2 regions of the Herbiconiux aconitum genome follow, and region 2 is predicted to be linked to the other one. Evidence: predicted binding sites of a transcription regulator. Region 2 holds the regulator's gene; the other holds the start of a gene.

Region 1 (11,637 bases), 880 kb from region 2:
CGCAACTGGCAGGGCGGATGATAGTCACAAGCGTGACGCTTTAGTCTAGCTTCGCGGCGCCGGATGCGGCAAGCCGCGTTCCCAGTGCCGTTTCATACAACACCCGGGAGCCTCCGAGCATTCCGCTCGTTCGATCTGCCGACGATGTCGGCGAGGGCGCCCTCGTGGTCTCGGAAGGCGAACTCGTAGCCGGCCGCCTCGAGTCGTTCGGGAACGACCCAGCGGCTCTTCAGCACCAACTCGGTCTCGGTGCGGATGGCGATCGAGCCGAGTTCGAGCATCCATCGCCAGGTCGGAAGGCCGAACCAGACGCCGACCGCGCGGCGCGCCGATGCCATGAAAGTGCGATTGTCGGTGGGGTTCGGGGCGGCGGCATTGACCGCCCCATCGATCTCGGGATGCGCGTCGAGAAATCGGATGATTCTGACCACGTCGTCGAGATGCACCCAGCTGAACTTCTGCCGCCCCCCGCTCGAGCCTCGCCGGAAGCGGTGATGTGTTCCGGCGGCGCGGCGCCCCGGGGTGGACGGCCAGTGCCCGTCGAACTGCGGCCCTCCGAAACCGGCACGGGCGAGCGCAAGGATCGGGGTGAGCGCACCGCCGTCGCCCAGCACGATCGCCATGCGCAGCGCGACCCGCCGGGTGCCCGGCAGTCCGCCGCGGAGGAACTCCTCTTCCCAACTGGTGGCGACGTTCACTGAGAAGCCCTCGCCGATCTCACCGGTCGACTCGGTCATTGCTCGGTCGTCGGCGTGCCGGTAGATGGTGGCGGTCGACGAGTTGATCCACAGGCGCGGCGGATGCGCGGCCACGGCGATCGCCTCGTGCAGCGCGCGGGTGGTCGCCAGCCGGGAGCGGAAGATCTCGGCGCGGTTCACGGGGCCGTAGCGGCAGTTGACGCTCTTGCCGGCCAGGTTGATCAGGAGGTCGGCGCCGTCGACCAGCGCGGCGATCGCGGCCGGGTCGTTCCACCGTGCATCGGGGCCGGCGCGACCGATCAACGCGACCTCGGCGCCTTCCTCGCGGAACGCATCCGCCAGCCGCGCGCCGATGAAGCCCGAGGCGCCGGCGATGACCACCCGACGGGGATCGGTCATCGGGGGCCCGCGTCGGCGTCTTCGACGTCTTCGGCGTCGTCGACGTCCTCTGCGGCTTCTGCGGTTTCTGCACCCTCCGACGTTTCTGCGGTTTCTACGGCGAAGCCGCTGCCCGCGGCGCCGTCGTCAGCCACCTCGTCGTCGACGCGTGTTTCGACTTCTGCCCGCAACTCGTAGGTGAAGGTGCCCGTGTATTCGTAGATGCGCCCGATCAGTGGGGCGTCGACGGTGACGGAGACGCGCTGGGCGCCCTCTCCCCCGCGAGCCGCATCGTCGAAGCGTTCGACCAGGGTCACGCGCGGGGCGAGCGCGGAGGGCACGGCGTAGTGCTGTCGCCCGATCCGCAGTTCGAGGCTCGTCGAAACGAGGTGGAGCTCACCGCGCACCACGGTGGTGGAGAGCCGCACCCGGAACCGGCGATCGAGGCCGAGATGATCGACCAGACCGTCGGCGCCAGGGTTCTCGGCGGTGATGGCATCGACCATCGTTCGCGCCCCACCCAGGAAGTGGAAGTGGCGCACCGCCACGACTGCGGTTCGCCCGTCGCGGTCGACCAGCGGGCCGTTCACGACGGTGAAGGGAACGTTCTGCTCCCAGACCGGGAAGAGGATTCCCTGTCGCGCCAACAGCGCCAGGGCAGGACGCAGCCAGAGGCGCGGCGTGCCGACGACGTCGAAGACGCCACTGCCGTGGCCACGCATTCCGGCGGGAATCGCACCGAAGTACGTGCGGAGCACCGGATGCAGGTCGTCGAGCGCCGAGCCCGAGGTGAGTTCGTAGGGAGAACGAGGAGACCGCACCACGCCGCAGCTACTTCAGCAGGGCCGAGCGCAGGGTGTCGAGCCCCACGCCGCCGAGGTCGAGAGCCCTGCGGTGGAACTCCTTCGACGAGAAGGCCTCCTTCTCGCGGGCGCGTAGGGTGTCGCGCAACTCTTCCCAGATGCGCTGGCCCACCTTGTACGAAGGAGCCTGGCCGGGCCAACCGAGGTAGCGGTTGACCTCGAAGCGGATGAACGCGTCATTCATGTTCACGTTCTGGCGCATGAACTCGAGGGCATACTCCGCATCCCACACCCCGGAGCCGGTGAGCCGCGGTTTCTGCAAGTGCACGCCGATGTCGAGCACGACGCGGGCGGCGCGCATCCGCTGACCGTCGAGCATGCCAAGGCGGTCGGCCGGGTCGTCGAGGTAGCCCAGCTCTTCCATCAGGCGCTCGGCGTAGAGCGCCCAACCTTCGGCGTGACCACTGGTTCCGGCGAGCTGGCGCCGCCAGGTGTTGAGCTTGGCACGGTTGTAGACGGCCTGGCCGATCTGCAGATGGTGACCGGGAACGCCCTCGTGGTAGACCGTGGTGAGTTCGCGCCAGGTGTCGAACTCGGTGACGCCGTCGGGCACCGACCACCACATGCGGCCGGGGCGCGAGAAGTCGTCGGTGGGGCCGGTGTAGTAGATGCCTCCCTCGTGGGTGGGCGCGATCATGCACTCGAGGGCGCGAATCTCATCAGGGATGTCGAAGTGCGTCTTTCCGAGTTCTTCGACCGCGCGGTCGCTGGTGGCCTGCATCCAGGCCTGCAGCGCATCCGTGCCCTGGAGCTTCCGGCTCGGATCGCTGTCGAGAAAAGCGATGGCCTCGGCGACGGATGCCCCGGGCTTGATCTCCGCGGCGATCGCCTCCTGCTCGCGCACCATGCGGCCGAGCTCCTCGATGCCCCACTCGTAGGTCTCGTCGAGATCGATCGTGGCGCCGAGGAAACGACGCGACTGCAGCGCGTAGAGCTCGCGACCCACCGCATCCTGGGTGCCGGCGACCGGCGCCAGCTCGTTCTCGAGGAACTGGGCGAGCTTCGAATAGGCCGAGGCGGCGGTCTGCGCAGCCCGCTCCAGGTCGGCGCGGAGACTCGCGGGCAGTTCGGTGGGGGCGCCACCCGAACCCGTCTCGGCCTCGATCTCCGTTTCGGCAATCACCCGGGCGCCCTGCGCGAACTCGGTGAAGAAGTTGTCGGGGCCCGAGTTCTTGCGCACCTGTGCGAGCACCTCGACCACCTGGCGGCGAGCCGGGACGGTGTCACGGCGCATGCCCTCGCGGAGAGTCACGATGTAGCCGTCGACCGCCTCCTCGACCGCGGAGAGCCGCTTCGCGACCACCGACCAGTCGTCGACCGTGGCGGTGGGCATGAGGTCGTAGACCTCGCGGAGGTGCTGGCTGGGCGAGTCGATCACATTCAGGTCGCGCAGCTGCAGGCCCGCCTCCGAGCTCGCCACGGCGAGTTCGAGTTCGCTGCGCAGATCGGTCTTGGTGACCTCGTCGACCTCGTCGACCGGCGTTGCAGCGTCGAGTTCGGCGAGCACCGACTTCACGGCGGCGATGTAGCGCTCGTGGCCCGCGGGTGAGAGGTCTCCGTAGCGGTCGTTCACCTCGGACCGGCCGATGTAGGTGCCGAGCACCGGTTCGAGCTCCACCACGGTGTCGACCCAGCGCTCGGCGATCGCATCGATCGCGGTCGGAGGTCGGGTGTCGGCGGGGGTCGGTACTGTCGTGCTGGTCATGTTTCGACCCTAGGGCACGGTGCCGACACCGGGCGATGAGCAGCCGAGGCTGTGGAGAGAATCCGATTCTCCACAGGCCGCATCACCGGATTGACTTATTCGAACATATATTCGAACATGAGGGCATGACGGATGCCGCGCTCACTCTCTCCTCCCCCGCTCCGGCGGGCGAGGAGATCCGTGCGCTCCAGTCGCGCATCCAGCAGATGCAAGCCACCAAGCTCGACACCCGGAGTGTGCGAACGCATCCGGCACTCGAGGCGTTGCTGCCCGGCGGCTCGCTGCGTTCCGGCGCGGCGTACTCGGTCGAGTCCTCCACCGCGCTGGTGATGGCGCTGATGGCCGGGCCCTCGGCCGACGGGGTCTGGTGCGGGGTCGTCGGGCTGCCCGATTTCGGGGTCGAGGCGGCGTCGCGCTTCGGCATCGACCTCGAGCGGCTCGCGCTCGTGCCGCATCCGGGCGAGGAGTGGCTCACCGTCACGGCGGCGATGGCCGACGTCGTGGGGGTGGTGGTGACCCGGGCGCCCAGCCGGGTCACCGATTCGGCCATTGCGCGGCTGCAGGCCCGCATCCGGCAGCGCGGAGTCACGTTGATCGTGCTGGGTGACTGGCCGCAGAGCGAGGCCTCGTTGCGCATAGCGGAGAGCTCATGGGCGGGCATCGGTGTGGGGCACGGGCATCTCGCCGAGCGGCAGGTGCTGGTCACTGCCACGGCACGGGTGGGCTCGGGCCGGCCTCGTCGTGCGCGACTGTGGCTGCCCGACCGGCACGAGTCGTTCCGGCCGGTGCTGGACGCCCGGCCCCGCCTCCTGCAGGGGGTGGGCGGATGATCGGGGTGCGGAGCGGAGCGGCACCAGTGCGCACGATGGTGGTCTGGTGCCCCGACTGGCCGGTGGTGGCGACCATCGGGGCCGAAGGTGTGTCGCCCGAGCGCAGCATCGCGGTGATCGAGAAGGGGCTGGTGCTCGCCTGCTCGGCTGCGGCGCGTGCCGACGGGGTGAAGCGGGGGCTCCGGCTCCGCGAGGCGCAGGCTCGGAGTCCGCAGTTGCTCGACTTCGCCTACGACCCGGTGCGGGTCGACCGCGCCTTCGAGCCGATGATCAGCGCGCTCGAAGAGATGAGTCCGAACGTGCAGATCGTGCGCGCGGGCAGCTGCGCCCTGGCCGTGCGCGGTGCGGCACGGTTCTACGGCGGTGAGCATGCAGCGGCTCTGGCCTTTCTCGAACGCTTCGCCGAGCTGGGGGTGACGGATGCCCGGGTGGGAGTGGCTGACGGGATGTTCGCGGCCGACCAGGCGGCCCGGCTGCCCGGCGTCGATCTGATCAGGATCGTGCCGGAGGGTGGTTCACCCGGGTTTCTGCGCGGTCTCCCCCTGCAGTTGCTCGACGAGCCCGAGTTGACGACGCTGCTGTGGCGGCTCGGCATCCGCTCGCTCGGCGATTTCGCCGAGCTGCCGGCGGCCGACGTGCGTTCCCGCTTCGGTGAGCCCGGTGCACGAGCCCACACCAGGGCGGCGGGACTCGACGGCAGTCAGGTGGTGCCGCGCATCCCACCCGAGGTGCGCGAGAGCCTCAGCGATTTCGAGCCCCCGCTCGACCGTATCGATCAGGTGGCCTTCGGAGTGCGAGCGGCGGCGGAGCGCTTCATCGGAGATCTGGCGGCCGCCCGCTTCGTCTGCACCGCGTTGCGGGTCGAACTCACGAGCGAACGCGGTGAACGACGAGATCGCAGCTGGCTGCACCCGCGGTGGTTCAGCGCCGGTGATGTGGTCGACCGGGTGCGCTGGCAGCTGCAGGGCGGCAGCACCATCGAGAGCGCGCTCTCGTCGCCGATCGCCCGGGTGCGCATCGTCGCCGAGGCCGTCGATCACAGTGCTCGGCACGAGACCGGGCTCTGGGGCAGTGGTTCCGAAGAGCGCATCCACCACGGCCTCTCCCGCGTGCAGAGCATCGTGGGGCACGAGGGAGTGCTGACGGCCTCGATCGGGGGCGGTCGATCGCCCCGTGAACGGCAGATCCTGGTGCCTTGGGGCGACCGCATCGAGCAGAAGTCCACTGCACCCAGCTCTCCGAAAAGCCGTGCCCGCGGTGGAAGAATGCCGAACCGCACGGCGGGTGTTGCGGGTGCCGGCGGTGCGCGGAGCGAAGAGCAGGCGCCCTGGCCGGGGAGCGTCCCGCCGCCGCTGCCCACCACGGTGTTCGAGCGGCCGCGGGCGGTACTGGTGCTGGCCGCTGGGCAGCAGGAGGTGGCGGTCACCGCCCGGGGTGCGCTGACGGCAGAACCCGCCCTCTTCTCCTCTGAAGCCGGTGGCCGTCAGCTGCGGCCGCTCGAAGCCTGGGCGGGTCCGTGGCCGGTGTACGAGCGCTGGTGGGATTCCGCGGCGCGGCGCCGTTTCGACCGCTTCCAGGTGGTCGACGCCGACGGCACCGCCTGGCTCCTCGCCCTCGAACGAGGCTCCTGGTATGCGGAGGCCCGCTATGACTGAGTTGTTGTTGGGTTCGCCGCCGCTGCTACTGCGGCGAACGGTGCGACGAGTTGCTCCCCCGCACCCCTGGCCGCCCTCAGGGCTGAAAAGCGACGTACACGCCGCCGCTTTTCAGCGGATCGCGGGTGGCTGATGGGGTGGCAGAATCCGCCCATCACGTGGTCGGAGCTGGAGCGGAAGATGTCGGGGCGAACGCGGCCCCGGAGCCCGATGGAAGACGAGGAGACACATTCTCGTAAGCGGCCCGCTTATGTGCCACCGCCCCTGGAAGAGGCGGTGCACGACGGAGTCGCCGCCGTCGGCGACAGCGGTGGCGGCGAGGCCGTCGTGCCCTATGCCGAGTTGCACGCGCATTCCAACTTCAGCTTTCTCGACGGCGCTTCCTCGCCCGAAGAACTGGTGCAGGAGGCGGCACGGATGCGGTTGCACGCGCTCGCTCTCACCGACCACGACGGCTTCTACGGTCTCGCCCGCTTCGCCGAAGCAGCCGAGATGCACCAGGTCAGAACCATGTTCGGCGCCGAGCTCTCGCTCGAGCTGAGCGCACCGCAGAACGGGATGGCCGACCCCGAGGGCTCGCACCTGCTCGTTCTCGCCCGCCAGCAAGCCGGCTACCACCGACTCGCCGGCGCCATCACCACGGCACAGCTGGCCCCCGGGGCCGAGAAAGGCAAACCGCTCTATTCGCTCGAGCAGCTCGCCCACGACAGCGGGGGCGACTGGATGGTGCTCTCCGGCTGCCGCAAAGGCCAGGTGCGGCAGGCTCTCGCGAGAGAGGGCATCGAGGGCGCCGAGCGCGAACTCGACCGGCTCGAGGCGCTCTTCGGTCGCGAGAACGTGCTGGTCGAGCTGAGCGATCGGGGCGATCCCCTCGACAGCAGCATCAACGACACCCTGTTCGCCCTGGCGCAGAAGCGGCGGCTCGCCTCCGTCGCCACCGGCAACGTGCACTACGCCACTCCCGACCGGCACCGACTCGCGGAAGCCCTGGCCGCGGTGCGCGCCCGGCGCAGCCTCGACGAACTCGACGGCTGGCTGCCCGCCGCACCCGCGGCACACCTGCGCTCGGGCGCCGAAATGGCGCAGCGTTTCGGTCGCTACCCGGGAGCGGTCGAGCACACGGTCGAGGTCGCCGACGAGCTCTCCTTCGAGCTGCGCCGTGCCAAGCCGAAGCTGCCGCGACAGGAGGTGCCGGAGGGGCACACCCCGATGTCTTACCTCCGGGCGCTGGTCGCCGAGGGCGTCGCCGACCGCTACCCGGGTGCCGGACCCGAGATCTGGGCGCGGCTCGAGAAAGAACTCGCGGTGATCGAGACCAAGGATTTTCCGGGCTACTTCCTCATCGTCTACGACATCGTGCGCGAGGCCAGGCGGCTCGGCATCCTCTGCCAGGGGCGTGGCTCGGCGGCGAACTCAGCCGTCTGCTACGTGCTGAAGATCACCGCCGTCGACCCCATCGCCCGTCTGCTGCCGTTCGAGCGCTTCCTCTCGGCGATGCGCGAGGAAGAGCCCGACATCGACGTCGACTTCGATTCCGACCGGCGCGAAGAGGTGATCCAGTACGTCTACGCGAAGTACGGGCGACGCAACGCGGCGCAGGTGGCCAACGTCATCCAGTACCGACCGAAGTTCGCCGTGCGCGACATGGCAAAGGCGCTCGGTCACAGCCCGGGTCAGCAAGACGCCTGGTCGAAGCAGGTCGAACGCTGGGGCCCCATGGTCGAGAGCGGCGATCACGACATCCCGGCGGAGGTGATCGAGTTGGCCACCGAGGTGCTCGGCTTCCCCCGGCACCTCGGCATCCACTCCGGTGGCATGGTGCTCACCGACCGCCCCGTCGGTGAGGTGTGTCCGATCGAGAACGCGCGCATGGAAGATCGCACCGTGCTGCAGTGGGACAAAGACGACTGCGCCTGGATGGGGCTCGTCAAGTTCGACCTGCTGGGTCTCGGGATGCTGTCGGCGCTGCAGCACACCTTCGATCTCGTGAAGGAGTCGACGGGCCGCGAGTGGGATCTCGACAGCATCCCCAAAGAGGAGGAGGGCGTCTACGACATGCTCTGCCGAGCCGATTCGATCGGCGTCTTCCAGGTGGAGAGCCGGGCGCAGATGGGCACGCTCCCCCGACTGCAGCCGCGCGCGTTCTACGACCTCGTGGTGGAGATCGCGTTGATCCGACCGGGGCCGATCCAGGGCGGGGCGGTGCACCCGTACATCCGCCGCAAGCTCGGCTTCGAACCCGTCACCTACCTGCACCCGAAACTCAAGCCCGTGCTCGAGCGCACCCTCGGGGTGCCGCTCTTCCAGGAACAGCTGATGCAGATGGCGATGGCGGTCGGCGGGTGCGATGCCGACGACGCCGATCTGCTGCGCCGGGCGATGGGTTCCAAGCGCGGGCAGGAGAAGATCTCACGGCTCCGAGCGAAGCTCTACCAGGGGATGGCCGGCAACGGCATCACGGGTGAACTCGCCGACGACATCTATCAGCGCATCGAGGCTTTCGCGAACTTCGGCTTCGCCGAGAGCCACTCCACGAGCTTCGCTCTGCTGGTGTACGCGAGCTCGTGGTTCAAGTTGCACTACCCCGCCGCGTTCCTGGCGGCGCTGCTGCGGGCGCAGCCGATGGGCTTCTACTCACCGCAGACGTTGACGGCGGATGCGCGGCGGCACGGTGTCGAGGTGCGGCGCCCCGACATCCAGCGTTCCGGGGTGCAGGCCGGCCTCGAACCGTTGCTGCTGGCCGAGACCGGGCAGACCGTCGAGACCGGGCTCGCCGAATGCGTGCATCCAGCTGCCCCGGTGCCGAAGGTCTTCAACCGCGAAGCCCCCGATCGCACGCTCGAACACCGTCGCGACGGGGAGCTCGCGGTGCGACTCGGACTGGCCGAGGTCACGTCGATCGGCGAGAAGCTGGCCGAGCGGATCGTGGCCGAACGCGAGCAGAACGGCCCCTACCTCGGCATGCCCGACCTCGCCCGCCGCGTGGGTCTCACCACTGCTCAGCTGGAAGCCCTCGCTACCGCCGGTGCTTTCGAATCTCTTGGCTTGACCAAGCGCGAAGCGCTGTGGGAGGCAGGCAACGCATCCCAGGAACGAGCGGAATATCTCCCCGGCACCTTCGTCTCGGTGCAGCCGCCACTGCTTCCCATGCTGAGCGCCGAGGAGCAGGTTGTCTACGACCTCTGGGCCACCGGCATCTCCCCCGACGACCATCCGCTCGCCCATGCCCGCGACGACCTGCGGCACCGCGGCGTGCTCTCGGTGGCCGAGCTGGCCGCCGCTGAGAACGGCCGCCGGATCGAGGTCGCCGGGGTGGTGACGCACCGCCAGCGACCCGCGACGGCAAGCGGCATCACCTTCATGAACCTCGAAGACGAGACGGGCATCCTCAACATCATCTGCAGCGTCGGGGTCTGGATGCGGCATCGCCGGGTGGCCCGCGACTCCCCTGCGTTGATTGTGCGCGGCATCCTCGAGAGATCGAAAGAGGGCGTCACCAACATCGTGGCGGATCGCTTCGAGCCGTTGCTGCTCAGCGCGAAGACCACCTCACGCGACTTCCGCTAGCCCGGTCCAAAGATTGAACACTTGCCGATATGGGTATATGTTGCTGTCATGGCACGAGCAGCGACCACGTCGGACGTCTTCAACGCGATCGCAGAGCCCCAGCGTCGGCAGATTCTGGCGCTGCTGCGCACCGGTGAGCGACCGGTGACCGAGCTGTCCCAGGAGTTGGGGATGTCCCAGCCGGGTGCGTCGAAGCATCTGCGGGTGCTCCGAGAGGTCGGACTGGTGCGGGACCGCCGGGCGGGAAAGCAGCGCCTGTACGACCTGGACGCGCGGGGACTGAAAGCGGTTCACGAGTGGACCGGCGGGTTCGAGCGATTCTGGAACGAGAGTTTCGACCGCCTGGACGCCTATGTGCAGGAGCTCAAACAAGAAAGGCACGAGGAGTAACGGATGAATACGACTGGACGCGATTCAGAGGTGCGGTCGGCGACGGCCGACCGCGAGATCGCGATCTCCCGACTGATCGACGCCCCACGGGAGCTGGTGTTCGAGGCGTTCACCGAGGTACGGCACCTGTCGAAGTGGTGGGGGCCGGAGGGGTTCACCACCACCACTCGATCCTTCGAGTTCAGGGTCGGAGGCGAATGGGTCTTCGTGATGCACGGGCCCGACGGCACCGACTACAGCGAGTGGATCTCCTGGATCGAGATCGTTCCGCCGGAGCGGATCGAGATGCTCCATGGCGAGTACCGCGGCGACCCGAATGCGTTCGAGTCGGTGCTCACGTTCACACCGGAGGGAAAGACGACCCGGATCGAGATGCTCACGGTGTTTGCCACCAAAGAGCTGCGTGACGAGGCGATCGAGAAGCACGGCGCGATCGAGGGCGGTCAGCAGACCCTGGGCAACCTGGCCGCCTACGTCGCCGAGGTCGTTCGGGACGGAGCGGCGGGCTGATGGCTGCGAAGGTGTTCTTCAGCGTGTCGATGTCGCTCGACGGGTTCATCGCGCCAGAGTCTCCCGACGAATTGATGGGACAGCAGTGGATGGAGCTGCAGCGGTGGGTCTTTCGACAGAGATTCTTCCGAGAGAACCTGAAACTCGGCGAGGGCGGTGAGGAGGGTCGCGACAACGACATCGTGCGCGAGACGTTCGAGCGCACCGGAGCGAGCGTGATGGGCAAGCGCATGTTCGACGCCGGCGAAGGTGCGTGGCCAGAGGATCCGCCGTTCCACACGCCGGTGTTCGTCGTGACCCACGAGGAGCGGGAACCCTGGGAACGACAGGGCGGAACCACCTTCTTCTTCGTGAACGACGGTATCGAGTCAGCGCTCGATCAGGCCCGCGAGGCCGCCGGCGAGAACGACGTCCGCATCGCGGGCGGTGGAGAGACGATCGTGCAGTATCTCAATGCGGCCTTGATCGACGAGTTCCATGTCGCGCTCTCGCCCGTGCTGTTCGGGTCGGGAATCCGCCTGTTCGACGGCGTGCACGCGGGCGAAGTGGCTCTTGATCTGGTGCGCGCAGAGCCGTCGCCGAGCACGACCCATCTCCATTACACCGTGCATCGACGGTGAGGGCGCGCAGGGTCACCACCACCGCTTCTGTCTAGTGCGCCGCGACGTTCCAGTTCTGCCCGCGGCCCACCTGCACCTCGAGCGGCACAGAGAGCGACGCTGCCGACGACATGCGCGCGGTCACGATGTCTGCCAGCGCATCCCACTCCCCCGGCGCCACATCGAACACGAGCTCATCGTGCACCTGCAGAAGCATCTTCGACGACAGTTGCTGAGAGGAGAGATCGGCCGAGATACCGATCATCGCGATCTTGATGATGTCGGCCGCCGTGCCTTGGATCGGCGCGTTGAGCGCCGCCCGCTCGTCGTTCTCGCGGAGCACGCGATTGGCGCTGTTGAGGTTCGCGAAGGGGCGACGCCGGCCGAAGATCGTCTCGGTGAAACCGTCGACCTTGGCCTGCACCACCACGTTTCGCAGATA
Region 2 (11,637 bases):
CCTTCTGCGCGGCTTCGTACTTGAACTTTCCGTAGTCCATGATCTTCGCGACCGGAGGCTTGGAATTGGGCGCGACCTCGACGAGGTCGAGATCTGCTTCCTGGGCAAGCCGAAGGGCGACGTCGATACTGACGACGCCGACCTGCTCGCCGCCTGGGCCCACGAGGCGCACCTCGGGGACTCGAATACGGTCGTTTGTACGGGGATCGCTGATGCGTTACTCCTTAGTTTCGTTCGTTGTCACGAAAGCAAGGAATCCCGCGTGCGCGCCCTCGTACTGCTGGGCGACAAAAACACGGTGCTTTGACCCGGTAACCTAATGAAGCGGTATGCGCGGGTGGGAGATTCTCCACTTTCGTACTGAGACCAAAGGTCCCAGAGCCTCAGAGAGTCTAGCAGAGACTCGTCGAAACAGTAAGGATGTCTCGCGATGAGCGATTTCCATGATGCCAGCGCGATCCGGGACATCGCGGAGGTGCCCGCGATCGAGGTCATCACCACCACGGCGGTGCACCTGATGAGCGCGGCCGCCGTGAAGTGCGGGCTCTCCGACGACCCCGATGTGGAGACCGACCTCGATGAGGCGCGCAAGCTCATCACGGCCCTGGCGGGACTCGTGACCGCATCCGCCCCGTTCCTCGGAGACCAGCACGCCCGCAGCCTGCGTGACGGGCTGCGTTCGCTGCAGCTGGCGTTCCGCGAGGCGTCGCCCATTCAGGACCCGGTGGGCGAGGGACCGGGCGAGAAGTACACCGGTCCGGTCAGCTGACGGCGGTCAGCTTCACACCGAGCGAATCGACGCGCTCGGCGATAGTCGCATCCTGCGCCCACGCATCCTGCAGCCGGCCGACCAGGGCACCGAGCGCCGCCTGATCGAGGCCGGGCAGCAGGGCGAGCAGCACGACGAGTTCACGACCGCTCAGCCGCGCATCCGGATCACCCGCCACCAGCCGGAAGGCGGCGATTGCGGGTTCGCCGGAGATCGAACGCTCGAACGCGGCAGCGACCGCGGGGTCGGCCGTGGGCGCTTGCCAGGGCAGATCCTGCGCGATCGCCCAGACGGCTGGGCGCCGCAGTGCGAACTCGGTCGGCGAGCCCGGATCGATGACGATGAGCTCGGTGTCCTCCGCCGCCGCCGCCAGGGCTGCTCGGCGGGCCGCGACCGGGATGGGGCGCGCCGTCGGGTTCCAGACCGCCAGCGCTTCCACCGACGTGAAGGCGGGCAGCACGCGGCGGCCGTCGGGGCCGCTCACCGTGACGAGGGAGAGCTCCTGCGTCTTGTCGACGCGGAGGCCGGCATCCGTCACCCCCTCGTCGCCCGCATGGGCGACCAGCGGCACCAGGAGGCGAACGCCCCGGAGGGCGTCGACGACATCGGACTGACTCGCGCCATCGTTGTCGCGGTCGTCACGGAAACGTTGGATGGCGGCGATCAGCTCCTCGGGAGCGCTGCCGTCGTCGTTCTCACTGCCGTGCGACTCGAAGTGCCGACCCTTCCACGGCTGGCCCGCGGAGTCGCCGGGCCCGGGCGACGGATGCCCGTGCTCAGTCAGACGCCACGTCCAGTGCCTGGGCCAGCGTGAAGGCTCCGGAGTAGAGCGCGCGACCCACGATCGCGCCCTCGAGACCGAGCGGCACGAGTGCGCGCAACTCGGCGATGTCGTCGAGACTCGAGATGCCCCCCGAAGCGATGACGGGGCGCGAGGTGCGCTCCATCACCTGGCGCAGCAGCTCGACGTTCGGGCCCTTCAGCGTGCCGTCTTTCGTGACGTCGGTCACGACGTATCGCGCGCAGCCGGCCTCTTCGAGACGGTCCATGACCTGCCAGAGGTCACCACCGTCTTGGGTCCAGCCGCGGGCCGCGAGCGTCGTGCCGCGCACGTCGAGGCCGACGGCGATCGCGTCGCCGTAGCGGGCGATGACGTTGGCGGCCCACTCGGGGTTCTCGAGGGCGGCGGTGCCGAGGTTGATGCGCTTCGCCCCGGATTCGAGCGCCGTCTCGAGGCTCTCGTCGTCGCGGATGCCGCCCGAGACCTCGACGTTGACCCCTCGGGCCTGGCGGATGACCTTCTTGATGATGCCGAGGTTGCTGCCGCGCCCGAACGCCGCGTCGAGGTCGACGAGGTGGATCCACTCCGCACCCTGCGCGATCCAGTCCGCCGCCGCGTCGACCGGATCACCATGGTTGGTCTCGGTGCCGGCCCTGCCCTGGGTCAGCCGCACGGCTTTGCCGTCGGCGACGTCGACGGCCGGAAGCAGCACGAGACCGGGCGCTTTGTTGAACTCGCTCATCACAGGGTGTCCTCGGAAGTATGGAACGGGCGCAGAAAACGCCCCTGGGAAATCTACCGCAGGGTGCCGATCCAGTTCGCCATCAACCGGATGCCGGCGTCTCCCGACTTCTCCGGGTGGAACTGCGTGGCCGAGAGCGGCCCGTTCTCCACCGCGGCCACGAAGCGCGAGCCGTGCTCGGCCCAGGTGACCAGCGGCGGGCGGTGCGTCTTGTCGGGGGTGAGGTGCCAGTCCTGCGCGGCGTAGGAGTGCACGAAATAGAAGCGCTGATCCCGGATGCCCGCGAACAGCACCGAATCGGCCGGCGACTCGACGGTGTTCCAGCCCATGTGCGGCACCACCTCGGCGTCGAGCCGTTTCACGGTGCCGGGCCACTCGGCGAGGCCCTCCGTGTCGACGCCCCGCTCGATGCCGTCGGCGAACATCACCTGCATGCCGACGCAGATGCCGAGCACCGGTCTCCCACCCGCGAGCCGCTTGTCGATGATCTCGCCGCCGCGAACGCCGTTCAGCTGCTCCATCACGGCGCTGAACGCGCCGACGCCCGGCACGACCAACCCGTCGGCCTCCAGCGCAGTCGCGCGATCGGCCGTGACGGTCACGTCGGCGCCGGCACGCTCGAGTGCTTTGGCGGCGGAGTGGATGTTGCCGCTGCCGTAGTCGAGAACGACGACCGACGGACGGCGCTGCGGGTCGCTCATGCGCGCATCCGGATCACAGGGCGCCCTTGGTCGACGGCACGCCGCTCACGAGCGGATCGAGCGCCTTCGCCTGGCGGAACGCCCGCGCGAACGCCTTGAACTCGGCCTCGGCGATGTGGTGCGGATCACGGCCGCCGAGCACGGTGAGGTGCACCGTGAGCCCGGCGTTGAAGGTGATGGCCTCGAAGACGTGACGCACCATGGCGCCCGTGAAGTGGCCGCCGATGAGGTGGAACTCGAACCCGGCCGGCTCCCCCGAGTGCACGAGGTAAGGGCGGCCCGAGATGTCGACCACGGCCTGCACGAGCGCCTCGTCGAGCGGCACGAGAGCGTCGCCGAAGCGCGAGATGCCCGTCTTCTCGCCCAGCGCCTGACGGATGGCCTGACCCAGCACGATCCCGACGTCTTCGACCGTGTGGTGCACGTCGATCTCGATGTCGCCTTTCGCCCGCACAGTGAGGTCGGTGAGGGAGTGTTTCGCGAACGCCGTGAGCAGGTGGTCGTAGAACGGCACCGACGTCTGGATGTCGGAGACGCCGGTTCCGTCGAGGTCGAGGGTGAGGTCGATCGACGACTCGCTCGTCTCCCGCTGGAGGTGGGCGGTGCGGGGTTCAGTCATGGCACGATCCTACCGAGAGGCCGTTCGACACTCTCCGCCGTCAGTTCGCGCATGGCGTCGAGGAACGCTGTGGTCTCGGCCTGTGTGCCCGCGCTCACCCGCAGGTGACCCGGGATGCTGAGGTTGCGGATGATGATGCCCCGCTCGATCAGCCGGTCGAACAGCCACTCCGGGTCGTCGACCCCGCCGAACAGCACGAAGTTCGAGGCGCTCGGCCACGGTGAGTAGCCCAGCGCGCTGAGGCCCTCGATGATGCGGTCGCGCTGGGCCTTGATGTCGTCGACCATCGCGAGCATCTCGGGGGCGTGGGCCAGGGCGGCAACGGCCGCCGCCTGGGTGAGTGCGGAGAGGTGGTAGGGCAGGCGCACAAGACGCAGGGCATCCGTCACCGCCGGGTCGGCCGCGAGGTAGCCGAGGCGGGCACCGGCGAAGGCGAAGGCTTTGCTCATGGTGCGGGAGACGATGAGACGCGGCCGCCCCTCGAGCAGGCTCAGTGCATCCGGTTCGTCGCTCGGCGTGAACTCGGCGTAGGCCTCGTCGACCACCACGATGCCGTCGGTCGCGTCGTATGCCGCCGCGATCGTATCGAGACCGAGCGCGGTTCCCGTGGGATTATTCGGCGAGCAGAAGAAGACGATGTCGGGATTCGTGCGCTCGATCCAGTCGACCGCGGTCTCGGGCGAGATCTCGAAGCCCTCGTCGCGCTCCCCCGCGATCCAGCGGGTGCCGGTGGCGGCGGCGATGATCGAGTGCATGGAGTAGGTGGGCGGGAAGCCGAGCACCGAACGGCCGGGCCCGCCGAAGGCCATCAGGATCTGCTGCAGCACTTCGTTGGAACCGTTGGCGGCCCAGATGTTGTCGCGCGTGAGGCCGGCACCGAGGTAGCCGGCGAGCGAGTCGCGCAGAGCGGTGAACTCGCGGTCGGGGTAGCGGTTGACGGTGAGCAGCTCGCGGGCGATGGACTCGATGATGTCGCGCGCCACGTCTTCGGGAATCGGATGGGTGTTCTCGTTGACGTTCAGTTCCACCGGCAGGTGCAGGTGCGGAGCGCCGTAGGGGCTGAGACCGCGGAGGTCGTCTCGAATGGGCAGATCATCGAGTGAAGTCACCCGAGGAATTCTACCGCCCGAGGTCGGCCGACTCGCCCCGTCGACCTTGACGGATCAGTTCGCCAAATCGACCGGAACGGCGATGCGCTGGCCCGGCTGCACCGAGGACTCGTGCAGCTGGTTGAGGCTCATGATCTCGGCGATCACGTCGCGCGGGTCGGCATCCGGCGCGATCGTCTCGGCGATGCCCCAGAGGCTCTGCCCGGCCTGGACCGTCAGGTAGTCGAAATCAGCCGATCCGGCGCTGCCCGTGGCGATGGCGGACCCACCGCTGAACATCGCGAGCAGGCCGAGCACGGTGATGGCGGGAAGAGCGATCACCACAGCGAGAACTTTGCGACCACGGGACGTGATGCGCAGCCGAGTGGCGTGTGCGGTTCCGAGAGGTGCTGCGTAGCTCATGATTCCTCCTGAGGGATTCGCACCGGCGCTCGGCCGGGAGCGCCGGTGCGAAGTTATGTTCCGAATGTATATTCGATTTTTCGTGTCGTCAAGTCGAAATGTCTTCGAGAATCAGCGACACACTCGAATTCATGTACGTTTTCGAGCAGTTCTCGGATACAGTTTCGACCAACAGGAGAACTCAATCACCAGCCACCGACATTGATGCGGTGAAGGCGATCAGATCGACCAGAAAGCAGGTAGACGTGGCGAACGATGCGGGCCGCACCCGGCGGCGAAAGAGCCTGAGCGACAAGCAGCTCGCCATCCTCGACGTCATCCAGCGCTCGGTGATCGCGCGGGGCTACCCGCCGAGCATGCGCGAGATCGGCGACGCCGTCGGGCTCTCCTCCCTGTCGAGCGTCACGCATCAGTTGAATCAGCTCGAGCTGAGCGGTTACCTCCGGCGCGATCCCAACCGGCCGCGCGCGATGGAGGTGCTGATCGACGTTCCGGGGTCGGATGCGAATCAGACCCCCGACATCGACTCCGCCCCACCCGTGGGCGACGCGACGCTCGTGCCGCTGGTCGGCCGCATCGCGGCAGGCATCCCGATCACCGCCGAGCAGCAGGTCGACGAGGTCTTCCCCCTCCCCCGCCAGCTCGTCGGCAACGGCGACCTCTTCATGTTGAAGGTGGTCGGCGAATCGATGATCGACGCGGCGATCTGCGACGGCGACTGGGTGGTCATCCGTCAGCAGAACACGGCAGAGAACGGCGACATCGTGGCCGCCATGCTCGACGAGGAGGCCACGGTCAAGGTCTTCCGCCAGCGCGACGGTCACACCTGGCTGCTCCCCCGCAACAGCAACTTCGAGCCCATCCTCGGCGACTTCGCCACCGTCCTCGGCAAAGTGGTCGCCGTTCTCCGCGCGGTCTGAGCCCATCTCACGCGGTCTCGTCCCTCACCGAGTGGATCAGCACGAGATCGAACGCGACAGGCCGCTCCAGGACGACCCAGGGTGAGCGCGCGGCCGCGTCAGCGACCGCTCGCGAACATGTCGCGCGGCGCCGGGCAGGGACCGGCGACGCCCGTGGAGCCCGCGCGAAGCACGGGCCCCACGGCAGCTAGACACCCACGCGAGCGCGCACCAGGCGGGTGGCCTCCAAGACGTTGCGCAATGATGCAACGGTCTCGTCGTAGCCACGCGTCTTGAGACCGCAGTCGGGGTTCACCCACACCTGGCGCTCCGGGATCGACGCGAGCGCCTTCTCCAGCAGCTCGGTGACCTCCTCGACCGACGGCACGCGGGGCGAGTGGATGTCGTAGACGCCCGGGCCCACCCCGTGGTCGAAGCCGCTCGCCTCGATGTCCTGCACGACCTCCATGCGCGAGCGGGCCGCCTCGATGGAGGTGACGTCGGCGTCCAGCTTGCGGATGGCGTCGATCACCACACCGAACTCCGAGTAACAGAGGTGGGTGTGGATCTGGGTCGAGGCCCGCACCCCCGCGGTCGCCAGCTTGAACGATCCCACCGACCAGTCGAGGTAGGCGTTCTGGTCGCGCTTCTTCAGCGGCAGCAGCTCGCGGAGCGCCGGCTCGTCGACCTGCACGATGGGGATGCCCGCGGCTTCCAGGTCGTGGATCTCGTCGCGCAGCGCGAAGGCGACCTGGCGTGCGGTCTCACCGAGCGGCTGATCGTCGCGCACGAACGACCAGGCGAGGATGGTGACCGGTCCGGTGAGCATGCCCTTGACCGGCTTCGACGTGAGGCTCTGCGTGAACACCGACCAGTCGACCGTGATCGGGGCGGGCCGCGACACGTCGCCCCAGAGGATCGACGGTCGCGTGCAGCGGCTGCCGTAGGACTGCACCCAGCCGTTCTCGGTCACCGCGAACCCGTCGAGGTTCTCGGCGAAGTACTGCACCATGTCGTTGCGCTCGGGCTCCCCGTGCACGAGCACGTCGAGTCCGATCTCCTCCTGCAGCTCCACCACGCGACGGATCTCGTCGCGCATCAGCTCGCTGTAGTCGTCGGGTGAGAGCTCGCCCTTCACGAGACGCGCTCGGGCCCGGCGGATGTCGCCGGTCTGGGGGAACGACCCGATCGTGGTGGTGGGAAGGAAGGGCAAACCGAGCGCCGCTTCCTGGGCCTCGAGTCGGGCGGCGTAGGCGTCGCGCTCGAAGTCACCTCCGCTGAGGGCCGCTTCGCGCAACCGCACGTCACCGTCGCGCACACCCGGCGCGGCCAGGCGGTCGGCCAGAGCCGCGGTCGCCTGATCGAGCTCCTCTTCGATGACCACGCGCCCTCCGCTGAGTCCATGGGCGAGCGTCGCGATCTGTTGCACTTTCTGGTCGGCGAAGGCCAGCCAGCTCGCGAGGCGCGGGTCGAGCTTCGACTCGTCCTCGACGTCGTGCGGCAGGTGGAAGAGCGAAGTCGACGATGACACCGAGACGTTGAAGGTCAGCGCGCCGAGTGCCTCGAGCTTGTCGTAGGCGGCAGCCAGGTCGCCCCGCCAGATGTTGTGGCCGTCGATGACGCCGCCCACCAGCACGGTCTCGCCCAGGTGCCCGAGCGCGGGGTCGAGTGCGTTCGGCAGCGATCCGCGCACCAGGTCGAGCCCGATGGCTTCGACTCCGGATGCGACGAGCACCGGCAGCGCGTCGTCGAGACTGTTGTAAGCGGAGGCCACGAAGATCGACGGGCGCTCCCCCGTGGTCAACGTCGCGTAGGCGCTCTCGACCGCCGCCAGTGTCACGGCGCGCGGCACGTCGACGCTCTCACTGACGAGCCCGGACTCGTCGAGCTGCACCCACTCGGCGCCGGCCTCGGCCAGCGTCGCCAGCAGCTCCTGGTAGACCGGGAGCAGGTCGGCGAGGCGATCGAGCGGCTGGTAGCCCTCGGGGGCGTCGTCGCTCGCTTTGCTCAGCAGCAGGAAGGTCACCGGCCCCACGATCGAGGGCCGCGTGAGGTAGCCTTCGGCCTTCGCCTCGAGGAACTCGTCGAGGATGCGCTCGCTCGCCAGCGAGAAGGCCGTCTCCGGTCCGATCTCGGGCACGAGGTAGTGGTAGTTGCTGTCGAACCACTTGGTCATCTCGAGCGGTGCCCGGGATCCCTCGCCGCGTGCGATCGTGAAGTAGCCCGCGAGGTCGATCCGCCCGTCGGCGTCGACCAGGTCGGCGAAGCGGGAGGGCACGGCGCCCACCGTCACCGCCGCATCCAGCACCTGGTCGTAGTAGGAGAAGCTCTCGGGGATCGACGAGTCACTCTGGCCGAGGCCGAGCTCGACAAGCCGCTCGCGGGTGGCGGAACGAAGGCCCGCCGCCGTGCGCTCGAGTTGCTCGGCGCTGATCGATCCCGCCCAGAAGGCTTCGACGGCCTTCTTGAGTTCGCGGCGACGGCCGATGCGCGGGTAGCCGAGGATGGTGCCGGCAGGGAACGAGGTCTGGTTGCTCATGCGTATTCCTTGATCGGTGGGGAGGGGACGAGCCCGCACTCGCGGAGGACGGCGAGTGCGGCGTGGTGCTGGTTGAAGGTGTAGAGGTGGAGAGACGGGGCGCCACCGACGATCACGGTGCGGGCGAGATCGGAGGCGTGCGCGACCCCGATCCGGAAACGCACGTCATCGTCGGGAGCGTCCTCGAGCGAACGGATCAGGTCGACCGGAACGTCTTGACCGGAGAGCTCCGCGATGCGCCGCAGCCGGGTGGGCGTGGTGACCGGCATGATGCCGGGCACGATCGGCATCGTGACGCCGCCGTCGCGGGCGCGCTCCACGAAGCCGAGGTAGTCGTCGGCGTGGAAGAACAGTTGGGTGATCGCGAAGTCAGCGCCCGCGACCTGCTTGGCGAGCAACGCGTCGACGTCGTGAAAACCGGCGTTGCTCCGCGGATGCCCGTTCGGGAACGCCGCGACCGACACCTCGAGCCTCCGGCGTCCGTCTTTGACACGGGAGGCCCGGGGAAGGCCAGGAACGTCTTCTTCGATGTAGGGCATCCGCTCGGCCTGCACCCGATGGATCAGCTGCACCAACTCGCTCGCGCTCCCCAGGTCGCCCAGCACGACGTCGTCTTCGCTCGAACCCCGGGGCGGGTCGCCGCGCAGCGCGAGAAAGCTCGAGACACCTGCCTCGAGGAACTCGCGGATGACCGTGGTCGCCTCGGCATACGACGAGCCGACGCAAGTGAGATGAGCCAACGGCCGCACCGACGTGGTGTCGAGGATGTGGCGCAGCAGGTCGATCGACGCATCGCGGCTCGATCCGTTCGCTCCGTAAGTGACCGAGATGTACTCCGGATGCGCGGCCGCGAGCACCGCGACCGTCTCCCGCACCGCGCGAGTCGCCTGCTCGGTGCGCGGCGGGAACAGTTCGAAGGAGAACGGAACCGTGGGACAGTCGGGCTCCGAGCCGAGCGACGACGACGCGGCAGACGATGTGGACATCGGTCGTCCTCCCTGTCGCTCGTGCGCCGAACGCCTCGCGGAGGGGGACCGCTGCTTCGAGGCCGCACGCGACCACGGCGCATCCGGGAACCATCTCCGGTGGGAGGCGCATCGTGGGCGGATGCCGGGCTCGGCTGTCGCTCCTGCTGCCACGGATGCGGCAGCGAATGCCCCGACTCTAACAAGCGGGGGCGGGAGACGACAGAGCCGTGACCGAATGTGACAGGAAGCCCGCAGACGCGAAGAAGCCCGGGGCACGCTCCAGCGCACCCCGGGCTTCCGGCACGGTCAGCGAGTGACCGCGAACTCTTCCAACCGCTCCTCGAACTCCGGGTTCACGAGAGCCCGCACGTGAGTGCCGGCCTCCTCGTAATCGGTGCTGAGAACCGTGTTCTTCTCATGCAGCATGGTCACGACGTCACCGCGCTCGTAGGGCACGAGCAGGTCGACCTCGACGGTCGGCCTCGGAAGCATCTCGTCGATGGCCGCCAGCAGCTCCGGGATGCCTTCGCCGGTTCGGGCCGACACGAAGATCGCGTTCGGCTCGAGGCCGCGCAGCACCAGCCGGTCGTCGGGCGCGACCAGGTCGCTCTTGTTGAACACCACGATCTCCGGGATGCCGCGGGCGCCGGCGTCGCCGAGCACGTCGCGAACCGTCGTGATCTGGCTCGCCGGATCGGGATGCGATCCGTCGACCACGTGCACGACGACATCCGAACCGGCCACCTCTTCGAGGGTCGAACGGAATGCCTCGACCAGCTGGTGAGGCAGTTGCCGCACGAAACCCACGGTGTCGGCCAGCGTGTACGGCCGGCCATCGGCGGTCGAGGACTTGCGCACCGTGGCATCCAGCGTCGCGAACAATGCGTTCTCCACGAGCACGCCCGCGCTCGTCACCCGGTTGAGCAACGACGATTTGCCGGCATTGGTGTAACCGGCGATCGCGACGCTCGGCACGGCGTTGCGCACGCGGTTGGCCCGCTTCGCATCGCGCGCCGGCTTCATCTCCTTGATCTGCTTACGCAGCTTGGCCATCCGGGTGTGGATGCGGCGACGGTCGAGTTCGATCTTCGTCTCACCCGGTCCGCGCGAACCCATACCGGCGCCGGCGCCACCCACCTGGCCACCGGCCTGGCGGGACATCGACTCGCCCCACCCGCGAAGACGCGGGAGGAGGTATTCGAGTTGCGCGAGTTCGACCTGCGCTTTGCCCTCGCGGCTCTTGGCGTGCTGGCTGAAGATGTCGAGGATGACGGCCGTGCGGTCGATCACCTTGACCTTCACCACGTCTTCGAGCGCACGACGCTGGCTCGGGGCCAGCTCGGTGTCGGCGATGACGGTGTCGGCACCGAGCGACTGCACGATGGCGCGCAATTCCTCGGCCTTGCCTTTTCCGAAATAGGTGCTCGGGTCGGGATGCGGCCGGCGCTGCAGCAGGCCGTCGAGCACGACGGCTCCCGCGGTCTCGGCGAGGGCGGCGAGCTCGTGCAACGAGTTCTCCGCGTCGCCCAACGTGCCCTGCGAGTAGACGCCGATGATCACGACGTTCTCGAGCCGCAACTGGCGGTATTCGACCTCGGTGACGTCTTCGAGCTCGGTGGAGAGCCCGGCCACTCGCCGGAGCGACTGGCGGTCTTCGCGGTCGAACTGGTCGCCGTCGTAGTTGGCACCCGACGCATCCGCTGTCGCTGTTCCGATCGCATCGGGGCGCTGAAGCGCCTGCGCCGAACCGGTGGCGAACAGCGAGTAGCCGCTCGAGCGGCTCTCGGCGCTCGACAGCACGCGGGCGACGACGTCGTCGGTGGTGGTGGTGTCCGTGTCAACGGTCTCGTGGTCTGACATTGCAGCCAAGACTAGCCTCCTTGTTTGCTAGATTCCCTCTATGGATGGCGAGCACTACTTCTCTGCGCAACCGGCGGGAGAACTCTCCCTCCGTGAGATCGACGTCACCTTGGCCGGCGCTCCCTACCGCCTCACGACGGCGTCGGGCATCTTCAGTCCCGAACGGATCGACACCGGCACCCAGGTGCTGCTCGCGAACGTGCCCACTCCTCCGCCCGGCGGGAATCTGCTGGATCTCGGATGCGGAT

Evidence for each region. The regulator LexA, encoded in region 2, represses DNA repair genes until DNA is damaged. The targets are predictions, from matches to a motif close to TCGAACANNTGTTCGA.
Region 1: the regulator LexA is predicted to act here: its motif matches at 3,744-3,759, upstream of imuA' (DnaE2-dependent mutagenesis accessory factor ImuA').

Annotation. Positions count from the first base shown of each region.
Region 1 is NZ_JANLCM010000002.1:753,952-765,588, forward strand. Features, by position in the region: gene N1027_RS15090 (epimerase) at 93-1,097, opposite strand; gene N1027_RS15095 (DUF4166 domain-containing protein) at 1,094-1,900, opposite strand; gene N1027_RS15100 (DUF885 domain-containing protein) at 1,908-3,644, opposite strand; gene imuA' (DnaE2-dependent mutagenesis accessory factor ImuA') at 3,770-4,474, shown strand; gene N1027_RS15110 (DNA polymerase Y family protein) at 4,471-6,129, shown strand; gene N1027_RS15115 (error-prone DNA polymerase) at 6,262-9,696, shown strand; gene N1027_RS15120 (ArsR/SmtB family transcription factor) at 9,745-10,086, shown strand; gene N1027_RS15125 (SRPBCC family protein) at 10,090-10,596, shown strand; gene N1027_RS15130 (dihydrofolate reductase family protein) at 10,596-11,216, shown strand; gene polA (DNA polymerase I) at 11,248-11,637, opposite strand, start outside.
Region 2 is NZ_JANLCM010000002.1:1,632,826-1,644,462, forward strand. Features, by position in the region: gene infC (translation initiation factor IF-3) at 1-172, opposite strand, end outside; gene N1027_RS19190 (DUF1844 domain-containing protein) at 431-769, shown strand; gene N1027_RS19195 (SseB family protein) at 762-1,553, opposite strand; gene priA (bifunctional 1-(5-phosphoribosyl)-5-((5-phosphoribosylamino)methylideneamino)imidazole-4-carboxamide isomerase/phosphoribosylanthranilate isomerase PriA) at 1,546-2,292, opposite strand; gene hisH (imidazole glycerol phosphate synthase subunit HisH) at 2,346-2,993, opposite strand; gene hisB (imidazoleglycerol-phosphate dehydratase HisB) at 3,007-3,612, opposite strand; gene N1027_RS19215 (histidinol-phosphate transaminase) at 3,609-4,721, opposite strand; gene N1027_RS19220 (LysM peptidoglycan-binding domain-containing protein) at 4,776-5,123, opposite strand; gene lexA (transcriptional repressor LexA) at 5,369-6,043, shown strand; gene metE (5-methyltetrahydropteroyltriglutamate--homocysteine S-methyltransferase) at 6,231-8,561, opposite strand; gene N1027_RS19235 (methylenetetrahydrofolate reductase) at 8,558-9,547, opposite strand; gene hflX (GTPase HflX) at 9,836-11,389, opposite strand; gene N1027_RS19245 (class I SAM-dependent methyltransferase) at 11,430-11,637, shown strand, end outside.